3 regions of the Mesorhizobium sp. B1-1-6 genome follow, and region 1 is predicted to be linked to each of the others. Evidence: riboswitches for the same ligand, from Rfam matches in the RefSeq annotation. Region 1 holds a riboswitch; each other region holds the start of a gene.

What was found. A riboswitch is a leader RNA that binds a small molecule or an ion and turns the genes downstream of it on or off. The one in region 1 is predicted to bind cobalamin.
Region 2: another riboswitch for cobalamin. It lies ahead of bluB (5,6-dimethylbenzimidazole synthase); the one in region 1 lies ahead of FJ979_RS01550 (CbtB-domain containing protein).
Region 3: another riboswitch for cobalamin. It lies ahead of FJ979_RS22610 (ABC transporter ATP-binding protein); the one in region 1 lies ahead of FJ979_RS01550 (CbtB-domain containing protein).

Annotation. Positions count from the first base shown of each region.
Region 1 is NZ_VFWR01000001.1:322,035-326,910, forward strand. Features, by position in the region: gene cobO (cob(I)yrinic acid a,c-diamide adenosyltransferase) at 128-742, opposite strand; gene cobU (bifunctional adenosylcobinamide kinase/adenosylcobinamide-phosphate guanylyltransferase) at 744-1,259, opposite strand; gene FJ979_RS01545 (CbtA family protein) at 1,252-2,049, opposite strand; gene FJ979_RS01550 (CbtB-domain containing protein) at 2,065-2,244, opposite strand; cobalamin riboswitch at 2,280-2,476, opposite strand; gene FJ979_RS01555 (aromatic ring-hydroxylating dioxygenase subunit alpha) at 2,617-3,786, shown strand; gene FJ979_RS01560 (MFS transporter) at 3,790-4,876, opposite strand, start outside.
Region 2 is NZ_VFWR01000004.1:173,581-178,456, reverse strand. Features, by position in the region: gene FJ979_RS10045 (pirin family protein) at 1-65, opposite strand, end outside; gene FJ979_RS10040 (DUF2277 domain-containing protein) at 106-372, opposite strand; gene FJ979_RS10035 (exodeoxyribonuclease VII small subunit) at 471-722, opposite strand; gene FJ979_RS10030 (histone deacetylase family protein) at 726-1,652, opposite strand; cobalamin riboswitch at 1,774-1,954, shown strand; gene bluB (5,6-dimethylbenzimidazole synthase) at 2,003-2,755, shown strand; gene FJ979_RS10020 (TetR/AcrR family transcriptional regulator) at 2,801-3,406, opposite strand; gene FJ979_RS10015 (MFS transporter) at 3,527-4,750, shown strand; gene ribB (3,4-dihydroxy-2-butanone-4-phosphate synthase) at 4,801-4,876, opposite strand, start outside.
Region 3 is NZ_VFWR01000011.1:225,253-230,128, forward strand. Features, by position in the region: gene FJ979_RS22595 (MarR family winged helix-turn-helix transcriptional regulator) at 1-105, opposite strand, end outside; gene FJ979_RS22600 (iron ABC transporter permease) at 235-1,254, opposite strand; gene FJ979_RS22605 (ABC transporter substrate-binding protein) at 1,263-2,210, opposite strand; gene FJ979_RS22610 (ABC transporter ATP-binding protein) at 2,256-3,044, opposite strand; cobalamin riboswitch at 3,301-3,510, opposite strand; gene FJ979_RS22615 (LacI family DNA-binding transcriptional regulator) at 3,573-4,598, opposite strand; gene FJ979_RS22620 (Gfo/Idh/MocA family oxidoreductase) at 4,780-4,876, shown strand, end outside.

The sequences.
Region 1 (4,876 bases):
CTTCCCCCAATCCGTCGCTGCTTCGCAGCGCCACCTTTCCCCCCTCCGGAGGGAAAGGAAGTGAGCCCCGCTGGGAGCGTTTGGCGACCAGACTTGAATGCTCATCCACAAAAGGGGACAAAAGCTCTCAAAACTCGATCCCTTGTTGCGCCTTCACGCCCGCCGCGAAGTGGTGCTTGGTCAGCCCCATCTCGGTCACCAGATCGGCCGCCTCGACCAGCGCCGGCTTGGCGTTGCGGCCGGTGACGACGACATGCAGGCCCTCGCGGCGCGCTTTCAGCGCGGCAACCACCTTGTCCAGATCGAGATACTCGTAGCGCAGCGCGATGTTGAGTTCGTCGAGCACGACGAGACTGATCGACGGATCGGCCATCAGCTCCAGCGCCTTGGCCCAGGCGGCCTCGGCCGCCGCGATGTCGCGCTTCAGATCCTGCGTCTCCCAGGTGAACCCCTGGCCCATCGCGTGCCAGACGACGCGGTCGCCGAAGGCGGCGAAGGCCTCCTTCTCACCCGTATGCCATTTGCCCTTGATGAACTGGACGACGCCGACGCGCTTGCCGTAGCCCAGCATCCGCAGCGCCAGGCCAAAGGCAGCCGTGGTCTTGCCTTTGCCCGGGCCGGTGTTGACGATCAGCAGCCCCTTTTCGACCGTCTTGCTCGCCACCTCGGCGTCTTGGACCGCCTTGCGCTTGGCCATCTTGGCGCGGTGGCGCTCTTCGTCCTTTTCGTCGATGTCGGTCATGTCACTTCACCTTGAGCGGCAGCCCCGCCACCATCAAAAGCACGGTCTCGGCAATCGCCGCGACCTGCTGGTTGAGCCGGCCGGCGGCGTCGCGGAACCGGCGCCCCAGCGCATTGTCGGGCACGATGCCTTGCCCGACCTCGTTGGATACCACGAACCAGGGTCCGCGCGGCCGCGACAGCATGTCAGCCAGCCGCCGACATTCGGCCTCTACATCATGATCGGCCAGCATGTGATTGGTCAGCCAGAGCGTCAGGCAGTCGACAAGGACCGGCTGGTCCTCCGGTAGGGCCTCGAGTGCACCGACAAGGCCAAGCGGTGCATCGATGGTCGTCCAGCCCTCGCCGCGCCGCGACCGGTGCAACGCGATGCGCTGCCGCATCTCGTCGTCATAGGCTTGCGCCGTGGCGATGTAGGTCCATGGCGAAGGCAAGGCCGTCATCAGCGTTTCGGCGTGCGCGCTCTTGCCGGAGCGCGCACCGCCGATGATGAAGGTCAGTCTTCCGCGATCAGGCAAAGCTGTCGCGCAGGCTCGTCGCGCTGCCGGTGAAGCGTCCGCGCACCACGCCGACGACAGCGCCGAGCACGAGCCAGAACACCAGGTTGGTTACGGTTACCGCCACCACGAACTGATGGTGCAGGCCTTCCGGAATCGGCGTCTCGAAACTGTCCGGCTGCGGCGCGCCGACAATATGCGGCGCGACGATCAACACCACGCCCAGAATCGCCAGCGGCAGTGATTTGCGGAAGGCGATCAGGGCAAGGCCGATCGCCGTCGCCGCCACCGTCGCCGTCCACCAGATCTGGCGTGGCAGAAGCTCGGCGGCAGGCATGGCCGGCAGTTCCGGCGGCAGGTCGAGGCCCGGCGCCAGCGTGAACACGGCAAAGCCGGCCAGTCCCCAGAACACGCCCTGGCGCCAGTTGCCGATGCCGCCGGCGAATTCCGAAACCGCGACCAGGACCAGCGCGAAGCCGATGCCGGTGACGATGTTGGCAAGCACGCTGAAGGCGAAGCGCTCGAAGCCGTCGGCCGGCGCCCAGCCTTCCTCTTCAGCCGGAACAGCTTCAGCGGCTGCCGGCGCGGCGGAGCTCATGGCATTGCCCGCCGGGGCGGCAGAGTTCATGGCGTTGTTGTCGGTCGGGGCCGGTGCGGTATGGTCGTGGTGGTGGCCGCCGCCGGCCTGTTCGTAGACTTCCGCCTTCAGGATCAACGGCACGGTGGCATAGGCCTGCATGCAGGCGAGAACGACACCGGCCACGAGCCCTGCGATCGCCGCGATGAACACGACGTTGCGAAACAGGTTCATGATGTCAAATCCCTATCAGTGGCAGGGAAACGCCATCGAGTGGCGATAGTCGTGGGCGGCATTGTGGACCGCATCGATATGCGAGAACCCGACAAAGCCGACAACGAAAAGGCCGAGCAGCGCCGCGAGCGCAAGCTGCATGAGGCGCGATTGCGAGGAGACGGAGGCGCCGAGAGAGACGGAAGCGGTATTCATGCCTTGTCCTTTCACCCTCCACCCGAGGGCATCGAAGTCAGTTTCCTGTCGCCGGCAGGTCTCCTGGCTCGCGGATCAGCGCCCTTCCCCACCTTCCCGAAGAAAATCTTCAGTGGCATATGGAGAGGACTACCGCACACAGTTGCGGGGGCAGCGACGGCTTTGGGCGACAGGTCAGCCCGCACCGCATTCCCTCTTGGTTCCAAACGGAACCGACGACAGACTGGACTATAGGCAGAATCGGCGCTCGCGGCAAACCAAATTCCGCCAGCAACCATCGCGAATACGCCGTGCTGTCCTGGAACCGCCGATGCCCCAATTGACAATCTTGCCGGCCAGGTGTCGGCTTGCGCGCATCACAGGAAGCCAGCCATGCAGCCCAGCTCGAGCAACCCCGCATCCCACAATGGTTTGACCCGGGCGGAAGCGACGTTGCCGTCGGCGGCCTATTGGGATGCAGGCGCCTATCAACAGGATCTCGACGCCATCTGGTATCGGAGCTGGCTGCTCGTCTGCCGCGAGGCCGAGCTGGCCCACCCCCTGGATTTCCGCACCTTCCGCGTCGGCACACAGGAGATCGTCTTGCTGCGCGACGAAACCGGCGAGTTGCGCGCTTTCCACAACACTTGCCGGCATCGCGGCTCGCAGCTCTGCCAGGTGAGCGAGGGCCGACTGAAGGCGCGACTGATCACCTGCCCTTACCACGCCTGGTCCTATTCGCTTCGCGGCGACCTCGTGCGCGTGCCGTCGAAATCGCTGCCGGACGGCTTCGACAAGGCCGATCATCCGCTTTATGGCGTCGCACTTTCGGTGTGGCGCGGCTTCGTGTTCATCAACCTGCAAAAGGATGCGGCCGGCTCGGCGCAGGCCTCCTTCGACCCCGCCTCCGGCAATCTTGGCAGTTGGCCGCTGGAGGCGCTGGTCACCGGCCATGCGCTGCGCAAGGTGATGAACTGCAATTGGAAGGTCTTTTGGGAGAACTTCAACGAGTGCCTTCATTGTCCTGGCGTCCACAAGGACCTGTCGCGGCTGGTGCCGATCTATGGCCGCGGCCTGATGAGCCGCCACGACGATCCCGAATGGACCCTCCACGCTGACAACGACGCGCCGGAGTTTTCCGGCGGGCTGCGCGCCGGGGCCGAAACATGGTCGCGCGATGGGCGGACGCACGGGCCGGTCTTCGCCGGCCTGACACCGGCTGAGCACGCCGCCGGCCAGACCTACGTCACCAGCCTGCCCTCGATGTTCATCGTCGGTCATGTCGACTATGTCAGAACCGTGCGGCTGGCGCCGCTCGGACCAGAGCAGACCGAATTGACCGCCGAATGGCTGTTCGCGCCCGAGGCGCTCGCCGCGACCGATATCGACAACATCGTCGGATTCGGCACCCAGGTGCTGGAGGAGGATGCCGCGATCTGCGAGGTCAACCAGAAAGGGCTGCGCTCCATGCGCCATAAGGCCGGCGTGCTGATGCCGGAGGAGTACGACCTCCACCGCTTCCACGATTGGGTACGCGAACGACATGCTGCGCTTGCGCCGTAAGCTTCACAGCGACTTCGGCAGATACCGCCAGGTGACATAACCGCAGACCGCCGCAAGCAGGCCGAGCGTGACGAAAACCGAGCCCAGTCCGAAAAAGGCCAGCACCACCGAGTAGACCAGCGGCGGCGTCAGTTCGGAAAAGTCGAGATAAGTGCGGTAGACCGCAGCCATCTGCGCCCGCTCATAAGAGCGGACCGAGCGCATGAAGGCGGTCGAGCCCAGCGCGTCGAGCGCGATGGTGAAGAAGGCGCCGCACAGCAGGAAGGCGCCGGTGACGAGCGGCGCGCTTTCGCCGACGGCACCCGCCGCCAGCAGCACCACCGACATGGCGAAATAGGCAAAAGTCATGGTCCTGCGGCCGCCGAAGCGCTTGCCGGCCTTGCCCCAGAAAATCGCCATGAACAAAAGCGCGTTGCCTGCCGAAACCAGAATGCCGCCGGCAAGTTCGCCCTCACCGGTGATGACCATGAACAGCGGGCCATAGACGAAAAATGTCGTCCAGAAGCAGGAGCGGCCGAAGGCGATCAGCCAGGCCAGCCTCAGCCTCGGCTGCGCGACGAAGCGGCCGATATTGGCTAGCGGGTTGACCGGGCGCGTCTTGCCCGGCCGGATCGAGGGATTGTCGCCGAGCCGGTAGGTCCAGAACAACGCCAGCAGGGCCAAGGCGAATACGGCGACCGCGCCATGCGCGGCATAGATGCCGAAGCGTGTGTAGAGAAAGATGCCGAGCGTCGGCCCACCCGTCCAGGCAAACATCGACCACGCCATGCGCAGCGATTCGGCCTGCATGAAATCGGTCTTGCGGATGTGGTCCATGATGTAGAGGTTGAGCGTGATCGACAGCGCGCTGGCGCCCATGACACGGCACAGCATACCGGCCAATTGCCCGGCGAGCGTATGCGTGACGAAGAACAACGAGCCGATCGCCAGCAGGCAGGCGCCCGCCGTGTAGACCCAGCGCCGTGCGAAGCGCTGGATCAGCATCGGCATGAACAGGGTCACCGACAGGCCGAGCATCGCCACGATGGTGTAGAGGATCGAGACGATCTGCTCGTTGTGGAGGATTTCGTAGGCCTGGATCGGGATGACG
Region 2 (4,876 bases), on a different contig from region 1:
AATTCGATCTGGTCGCTGGCAAAGGCATCGCCGGCTTCAGGGTCCTTCCCGGGAAAGAAGCTCATGAACTCTCCTTGTCAGCGGCCGATGGCTGCTTTGGCCAGATCAGGCAAAGCGGATCGCCGCCTTCGCCCGCAGCTTGGCCGCAACCTCCTCGCGATTGCGCGGATGCTGGTTGGTTTCAAGCGAATCGAGAAGCTCGCGCGCCGACGCCGCGATGGCCTCGACGGCATGGTCGAATGCGTGCTGGTTCTGCTTCGAAGGCCGCGTCGTTCCGCTCAGCTTGCGAACGAATTGAAGGGCTGCATCGCGCACCTCGTCGTTGGTCGCCGGCGGATCAAAATTGAACAGGGTCTTGATGTTTCTGCACATCGCTTCCGTATCTCCTCTTGTCCTGGAGCCGTTTCAATCGGGACGCGTTCTATCCTCAATCATGATCGTGTCAAAAACCAGAGAGACGGCTGCGTGCCTCAATCCGCGTCCAGCGGCTCCGTCCCGACCGGCTTGCCGTCGCGGGACAGCCTGATCTTCTCCACCTTGTCCTCGGCCGCCTTGAGCAGCCGGTCGCAATGCACCTTCAGCGCCTCGCCGCGCTCGTAGATCCTGATCGACTGGTCGAGCGGCACATCGCCACGCTCCAGATCATCGACGATCTTCTCCAGCGCGTCGAGAGCCTGTTCGAAGCTCATCGCCTTGACGTCTTCGTTGGTTTCACCAGCCATCATTCATCCTTTCATCAGTCGCCCGACATGGGCGGCGACCGAAAATGCCAATCCTTGCAGATCGTAGCCGCCCTCGAGCAGGCTGACGAGCCGGTTGCCGCTGTGGCGCGCCGCGCGCTGCATGAGTTGGCCGGTCGCCCAGTCGAAATCATCCTCGGTCAGGTTGATCTCGGCCAGCGGATCGCGATGATGCGCGTCGAAGCCGGCCGAAATGATGATCAGGTCGGGTGCAAAATTGTCGAGCGAGGGCAGCACGCGCGACAGGAAGGCATCGCGGAACGCCTCGCTGCCGGTCTGCGGCGCAAGCGGCGCGTTGACGATGTTGCCGGCGCCGGTTTCGTTCTTTGCTCCGGTGCCGGGGTAGAGCGGCATCTGGTGCGTCGAGCAATAAAGCACGGACGGATCGTCCCAGAAAACATCCTGCGTGCCGTTGCCGTGATGCACGTCCCAGTCGACGATGGCGACGCGTTCGATATCGTGTTTGCGCTGTGCATAACGTGCGGCGATGGCCGCCGTGTTGAACAGGCAGAAGCCCATCGCCGTCGCTTTCTCCGCATGATGGCCGGGCGGCCGGGCGGCGACGAAAACGTTGTCTGCCCTGCCGGCAAAGACGTCGTCGACGGCGGCGTTGGCGGCTCCGATCGCGGTGATCGCCGCCTGCCAGCTCTTCGGGCTGGCCATTGTGTCGGCATCGATGCGGGCGATGCCCGTCTCGGGAATGGCGGCGCGTACCCGCTCGACGAAATCCTCGGGATGCGCGTAGAGAATGGTGGCCTCATCGCCTTGTGGCGCCTCGAGGCGGTCGAGCGCGGCAAAAGCCTCGTCGTCGAGCACGCGCTCAATGGCGCGCAAGCGGTCCGGCCGCTCCGGATGGCCGGGTGGCGTGATGTGCTCGAGGAAGATCGGATGGGTGTAGAGACGAGTGGCCATGCTCCCTATCTAGTGCCCTGGCGCGGCGATGGCCATGCGTTGCGGCCTGATGGTTGGGGAAAATCGCGCTTGCGTCCGTTCGCGTCGCCACGGGGATTGGCGGCGCAGGGCCTTCGTCGTAAAGTCCCGGCCACTGCCTGGTGCCCGCCGCGAGCGGGAGAATCGGGAACACGGTTTGATACCGTGGCGTGCCCAACGCTGTAAGGGGGACCGCGCCGGTAAATGCCACTGTCGATGACGGGAAGGCGCCGGATGCGGGTTGATCCCGAGCCAGAAGACCGGCCTGGCAGGCATCGTCATCCGCATGGTCAGGCGGACGGCAGTTGATTGCAATCGCAAGGGGACAAGCGATGCCGGACAATATGACCATCCCCGTGGGTGACGGATTCGACCAGATGGCGCGCGATGCGGTCTACCGCGCCATGTTCACGCGGCGCGATGTTCGCAGCCATTTTACATCAGAGGCCGTCGACGACGAGGTCTTGGCGCGGCTGCTGCTTGCCGCCCATCACGCGCCATCGGTCGGCTTCATGCAGCCATGGAATTTCATCGTCATTCGTGGCACCGAACGACGGGAACAGGTGCGCGACCTGTTCCTCGCGGCGCGCGAGCAGGAATTGCCGGCGATCGAGGAAGAGCGGCGGGCGCTCTACCGCAAGCTCAAGCTGGAAGGCATCTGCGAAAGCGCGCTCAATATCTGTATCACCTGCGACCGCCGACGCTCACAGGGTTCGCCGCTGGGACGCTGGCACAATCCCGAGATGGATCTCTACAGCACGGTCTGCGCGGTGCAGAATTTCTGGCTGGCGGCGCGCGCCGAAGGCGTCGGCGTTGGCTGGGTCAGCATTATCGAGGCGCAGGCGTTGAAAGGCCTTCTGTCGATTCCCGAGCATGTGACGCCGGTGGCCTATCTCTGTGTCGGCCGTGTCTCGGAGTTCGCGCCGAAACCGGACCTCGAAACACATGGCTGGGGGCGGCGGCTGCCGCTGCCCGAGCTGATCATGAGCGAGACGTTTTGCGGACAGGGCGAAGTTCCGCTCAAATCAACGATCGCACGCCTCAAGGCGGCAACATGCGAAAAGTCTGACAAACCATTGATTTGATTGCCGATACGGCATGCGCAGCGCGCTGCCGGCGGCCTGCCGTCGTCAGGCGGCTCCGGCATCCTTCCTCAACAATCCTTCGAGCAGTTGCTTGAATGCCGCCACCACGGTCTTCGACGTCGCTTCCGGGTCGTTCGAATTGGCGATCCGCTGCGCCGCCTGGCTGCTCGCCCCGTTGATCAGCCGTGCCGCGGTCTCGGGGTCTACGCCCGGGACAACTACCCCGTCGCCCTGCAGCGTCGTCAGGTGATCGGTCATCGACGCGACGCAGGCATTGGCGTTCGGCCATTGCGCGGGATCCCCCAGCACGGCCGGACCGTCCCGAAACATGATGCGCTGGATTTCCGGCTCCAGCGCCATTTCGATGTAGCTCGTGCATTCGTCGACGAAGCTTTGCCAGCGAGTCGGTGCTTTCGCTGCAACCTCATTCACCCGTGCCGCCATCTCGGCGTCTATCTCGGCGATAACCGCCTGCAAAAGCCCCTTCTTGTCCCCGAAATGATGATAGAGCGCACCGCGCGTCAGCCCGGCCGATGCGGTGAAATCATCCATCGATGCCTCGGCATAACCGATCGTTCCGAACGCATGCCGGGCTGCGGCAATCAATTTGGCGCGCGTTTCGGCGATCATTTCCCTGCGGGGCTTGTGCATCTCTTCTGGCCTTATCCACATACGTCACGTATGCCAATTGACATACGCGACGTATGATCTATTTAGTGTTCATACGCATCGTATGTAATTTCCGAATCGCCTTTTGTCGAGGAACGGACCATGCAGAACCCCTATTCCGAGATCTTTCGAGCCCCTGGCGCCAAGGGCTTTGCCGCTGCAGGCTTCATGGCGCGCCTGCCGATCGCCATGGCGCCGATCGGCATCGTGGCGATGCTGTCGCAGACGCGTGGCGAATACTGGCTGGCGGGTGCCGTCTCGGCGACATTCGCGCTGGCCAACGCTTTCCTGGCGCCGCAGATCTCCAGGCTGGTCGACCGCCTCGGCCAGACATGGATCGTCGTGCCCACCACCATCATCTCCGTGCTGGCATTCCTGCTGCTGATTGCGTCGGCCAACCAGGATTGGCCGGTATGGACAATGTTCGTGTCGGCGCTGCTGGCAGCGGCCATGCCCAGCATGCCGGCAATGGTGCGCGCGCGCTGGACCGAGCTTTTTCGCGGCCGGCCGGAGATGAACACCGCCTTCGCCTTCGAATCGGCGGCCGACGAACTGGTCTATATCGCCGGCGCGGCGCTGTCGGTGGGCCTCAGTGCGGCGCTGTTTCCGGAAGCAGGCATGCTGGCGAGCACGTTGTTTCTCGCTTTGGGCTCGATAGCATTCATCCTGCAGCGATCGACCGAGCCGAAAGTGCGGCCGGTGGACCATGGTTCGACTGGCTCGGCAATCCGCCTGCGGCCGGTACAGATCATCACCTTCACCCTGATCTTCATCGGCGCGACCTTCGCGACGACGGAAGTGAGCACCGTGGCGATCACCAAGGAGTTCGGCCAAGCCGGTGCCGCAAGCCTGGTGATCGGCGTCTATGCGCTGGGATCGTTCGTGTTGGGCATCGTGGTCGGCGCGCTCAACCTCAAGACGCCGCTACAGCGCCAGCTGACCGTCGCGGTCGCCATCATCGCAGTCAGCACGATTTTGCCGCTCACCGCCGACAGCGTGCCGATTTTGGCGCTGACCGTCTTCATCAGCGGCGTGGCGATCTCGCCGACTTTCATCACGGCATTCGGCCTGATCGAACGGCATGTGCCGGAAGCGATGCTGACCGAGGGCATTACCTGGGTGACAACGGGAATCGGCATCGGCATGGCGCTGGGCTCTTTCGCCGCCGGCGCGGTGGTGGATGCGTTCGGCGCCCAGAACGGGTTCTGGGTCTCGGTGGTCGCGGGCGGCATCGCGCTGGTCACGGTGCTGCTCGGCCAGCGCAGTCTTGCCACTCACAAATGCGAGTTGGATGGGTGTGAAGCGGCCGTCGCTGCCGCGGAATGAACCATGACGCGTCCGGTTCAGCGGATCGGACGCTATTGCCGCCGTCGAACCTAGAGAATCTCGGTCTTGGCGATGTGGATGCCAAAACCTTCGAGGCCGACATAGTGGCGCTCGCGCGAGGCGATC
Region 3 (4,876 bases), on a different contig from region 1:
CGAGGACAGGCCAAGGCCGCTGGCGCGCGCTTCGAAGCGCTTTCGCATCAGCCGCTGCACGTCGTGGATCAAAAATCCCAATCTGTCTACGCCTTCGGAAACCATGAGTGGCATATATAATAAGCGTGCTTATCATTCAAGTCCGGCATTGTTCCAGAAGCCGGCAAACGTGCATGGCAGCCGTGCAGCACAATCATGGCTGCGTCCGATGATTTTCGGCTGCCACTACACCCATCACAAGCGGTTACGGATCAGCATGGTGACAACGAAGAAGGCGCCGAGCGAGCTGGTGATGATGCCGATCGGCAGTTCCTGCGGCGGCAGCAATGTGCGTGCCAGAAGGTCGCTTGCCAGCAACAGCACCGCCCCGAACAGCGCGCAACTTACGATCAGGCGCAGATGCAGCGGACCAGCCAGCGGCCGCGACAGATGCGGGATCATGAGGCCGACGAAGCCGATGACGCCGGCGACCGAAACCAGGATCGCGGTCGAAAACGCGGCGACCAGAAACGTCGCCCGTCGCATTCGCGCCACCGGCACGCCAAGACTTTCGGCGGCATTTTCGCCGGCCAGGAAAGCGTCCAGCCGGCGATGATTCCACAGCCCGTACGCCGCAATCGTGCCGGCCCCAAGCGCACCCAGCCAGATATTGTCCCACCGCGCCAGGCCGAGCCCGCCCATCGTCCAGAACAGCACCGAATGGGCGGCGCGCTGGTCACCGGCAAAGACCAGGTAATTGGTCGGTGCGGTGAACATGAAGGAGACCGCAAGTCCGGCGAGGATCAGCCGTTCGGGGCCTTGTCCCCTCACCCGCGCAACCAGCAAAAGCACAACGCAAGCCGCCAGAATACCGCCGGTGAACGCGGCGATCGGTAGCGTCCAGATCCCGAAACTGTCGCCGAAGACGGTGATGACGGAGACAGCGCCGGCGGCGGCTCCCGACGAGAGACCGAACAGGAACGGATCGGCAAGATCGTTGCGCGTCACTGTCTGCAACAGCGCGCCGACCACGCCCAGGCCGCCGCCGAGACAGATGGCCAGGATGGTGCGCGGCAATCTGAGGTCGACGACGATCCTGCCGACCGGGCCGGACACGTCATGCCCCTTCAATCCGATCGCATGGCCAAGTGCTGCAACGACGTCGCCCAGCGGGATCATCGTCGAACCATAGGCGATCGATAGCAGCGCGAGCGCGGCCATAGCCAACGCGGCCGCCATCATGGCCAATACGAATGCCTTGTGCCGCAAAGTCATCTTCCCGGTTAAAATGCTTCCGGATGCATCGCCCTGGCGATCTTGCCGATCGCTTCGATGTTGGCCGGTCCGGGTGTCAGTTCGGCATAGCGAAGCGCCACGAAGCGTTCGTTCTTGACCGCGTCTGTCTCCTTCATTGCCGGATGCGCTTTCAGGAAATCGAGCAGCTTCCGGTAGCCGCCGCCATCCTGATAGTCGAGCAGGATGAGGAATTGCGGATTGCGCGAGGCCACCGTCTCCCAATCCGTGTTGCCCCAGCTGGTGTCCATGTCGGCCATGATGTTGTCGCCGCCTGCCGCGGAAATCATGGCGTTGGGAATGGCGAACTTGCCTGATGTGAACGGCTTGTCCTCGCCGGAATCATAGAGGAAGACGCGCGTTCCCCTGCGGTCGCCGACCTTGGCCGTGATTTCGGCGAGCTGCGCCTTCCAGCCGGAGACGAGCTTATCCGCTTCGGCCTCCTTGCCGAAGATCTTGCCCAGCTTCTCGACATCGCCATAGAGCAGGTCCATCGAAGCGGCAGGCCGGTTCTTGTCGAGATGGACGCAGCTTTCCGTCAGCACCAGGGTCTTGATGCCGTGTGGCGCCAGCGTATCGGGCGTCACCTCGCCGCCCGGCTTCATGCCGTAATACCAGCCGGCGAAGAAGAAGTCGGGCTCGACAGCGACCAGGTTTTCCAGCGTCGGATATTTGGGCGCCAGTTCGGGGATCGAGCTCTGTTCGGCCTTGAATTCGGGAGTGACCTTGTACCATCCAGTGATGCCGGTCAGGCCGACGATCGACGGCTGCAGCTTCAGTGCGAAGGCCATCTCGGCCATGTTGAGATCGTGAATGACGGCGCGCTTTGGAGGTGCGTCGAAGGTCAGCGGCTTGCCGCAGCTGTCGACCGTCACCGGAAAGGCGAAGGCCGTAGAGCCGAGCAGGGAGAAGGCAAGAGACATGGCAAGGCGTTTCACGGATGTTGCTCCTTGTTGAACAGGATCTGCCGGAAATGGCTTCGATCACGAAGATGGCGCGGCACGGTTCGGAACCTCGAACACCGTCAGCTCGCGGTCCTCCGTCGGGTGGCGCAACCTAAAGACGTCGATACCGAAGATCTCGCGGATCAGCTGCTGGGTGAGTGCTTCCCGTGGCGGCGCCAGCACATGCAACCGGCCATGGCTCATCACCGCGACCCTGGTGGCGAAAGGCGTCACCAGTGCCAGATCGTGCAGCACCGCGATCACGGTCATGCCGAGGCCTGCAACCAGTTCGAGCAACTCGCTGCGCGCCCGCGGGTCGAGATGGTTGGTCGGCTCGTCGAGGAATAGGATCTTCGGCTCCTGCGCGATGGCGCGGGCAAGCTGGGCGCGCTGGCGCTCGCCGCCCGACAGCGAACCGATGGTGCGGCCAAGCAGCGGCAACAGCCCGGTCCGGCGCAGCGCCTCGACGACAATGTCGCGTTCCTCGCTCCTGTGCCTGCGGCCGGTATGCGGAACCCGGCCGAGCTCGACATAATCGATCACCGCCAGCCGTGGATCCGGTTGATCGGTCTGGCCGACGACGGCGATGTGCAGCGCCCGCTCGGCGGTCGAAATCCTGTCCAGCAGGCGCCCGGTGAGCTTCACTTCGCCCGAACTCGGCCGCAGCATGCCCGACAGCATGCGCAGCAATGTCGTCTTGCCGGCGCCGTTGGGACCGATGATGGCGAGACGGTCGCCCGCCGCCACCGAAAGGCTGACCGGATACACCAGATGCAGGCCATCCGCCGCTGCGGCCAGGTCGCGGGCATCGAGAAGCGGCGCGGTCATGGGCAATTCCTTGCAGGGCCTGCCGGAATACGGGCCAGCGTCTTGCCTGCCAATCCTGCCGGACGCTGGCCTGAATTCACCTCGGTGGCGATATCGCGGCAAAGCGTGCACACGATGATGCGATGCATGGGAATGCAGTGAATGCGATCGATGGAACCGTCCAACTTCCGTCACTTTCAAAAATGGCGACGGAAGGAAGCTGGCTTGAACCGGTCGACAAGACCGAACCCCGCGTCTCCTCCCGGCACACCCCGTCCGGTCAACTCATGCAGATGGCAGGTCTCCTGGCTCGCGGGTCGTTGCGCCATCCTGCCTTCCCAGCCTTGCCGGCCAGTGGCTTCTCGGATTTTGCTCGCCGCTTACAGTTGCGGGGGCAGCCATGGCTTCGACCCGAAAATCGGGCCTCACCATGTTCCCTTTTCACCCCTCGCCTTGCGGCGCGGGGACCATCACGAGTCGCAGCCTAGGATGCAGGCAGCGTCGAGGCAAGGTCGATGCATGTTCTGTTATAACGATACAAACGTGTGGTCAATCACTATCGCGCGCCACCAGTTCCAGCGGCCAGACCTCGCGAATGATCTCTGGCCCTTTCGCGCCGGCGAAAGCCGGGAGCGAGGCGAGCAGGATTTCGCCGAGCCGCCGCCCCATCGGGTCAAGGCTCGGACGAAAGCCGGTCAGCGCCGGCGAGAAATAACGGCAGAGCGGCGTGTCGACGATGACGATCACCGCGACATCCTGCCCGGGCTTGATCCCCATTTCGGCGAGCGCTTTGCAGCCGCCGAGCGCCATCGAGTCGTTGTTGAAGATAATCGCGGTCGGCGGATCCTTCGACCGCATGACTTGCGGTGTCACCGCGTAGCCACCGGCTTCGTTGATAAAACCGTCCACAATCAGGCCGGGATCGACTTCGATGCCGTGCCGCCGCAGCGCCTTGCAATAACCCTCCAGAAACAGATAACCGAAATTCAGGTCAAGCGACGGCCGGATGGCGGCGATGCGGCGGTGGCCACGCGCAACCAGCCGGTCGACCGCATCGGCGCCCGCCTTCTCGAAATCCAGATCCAGAGAGGGATAGCTGTCGTCGCCGGACCGGCTTCGGCCGAGCGTCGCGAAGGGAAAGCCGGCCTTGCTCAGATAGTCGATGCGATCGTCCTCGCGCCGCGTCCAGGCCAGTACGACGGCATCGGCACGACGCGTCTCGACGACGCGGCGCAGCCGCTCCTGTTGATAATCCGCCGGCGCGCCCATGACGATGATCAGGTCCAGCCCGCACTCGGCCAATGTCGCTTGCAGTCCGGTGAGGAACGGAATGAAGAACGGCTCGCCATACTGCTGGTCGCCCGGATGCGGCTGCAGCATGAAAGCCACGGCATGGGTGGTGCCGCGGCGTAGGTTCCTGCCCGAGTGGTTCGGTGAATAATTGAGCTTCCGGGCCGCCTCGAGCACGCGCTGGCGTGTCTCGGCGTTCACGTCGGCGCGCCCGTTAAGCGCGCGCGAGACTGTACCGATCGAAATGTTCAGGTGCCGCGCAAGATCGTGAATGCTGGACGCCAAGACCTCCCCCTCCTGCTTCTGGCTAGCACCAGCCGGTCGTGCGGCCAAGGCGTTTCAGAGCCGACGGTACAAATCCGATTGACAATATATGCCATCGGGTGTGTCATCGTAAACGTTTACGGAAGTCATTTACGGACTGCCGTGGGTGCCAGCCAGGAGGGGTTGGCCGGAGGAGCGCTGGATGATGCACGTCGTCCTGGTCGGGTGCGGAGCCATGAGCAAAACCTGGCTCGAGGCCATCAGCCAATCCCCTGCCGTCAAGATCGTCGGTCTCGTCG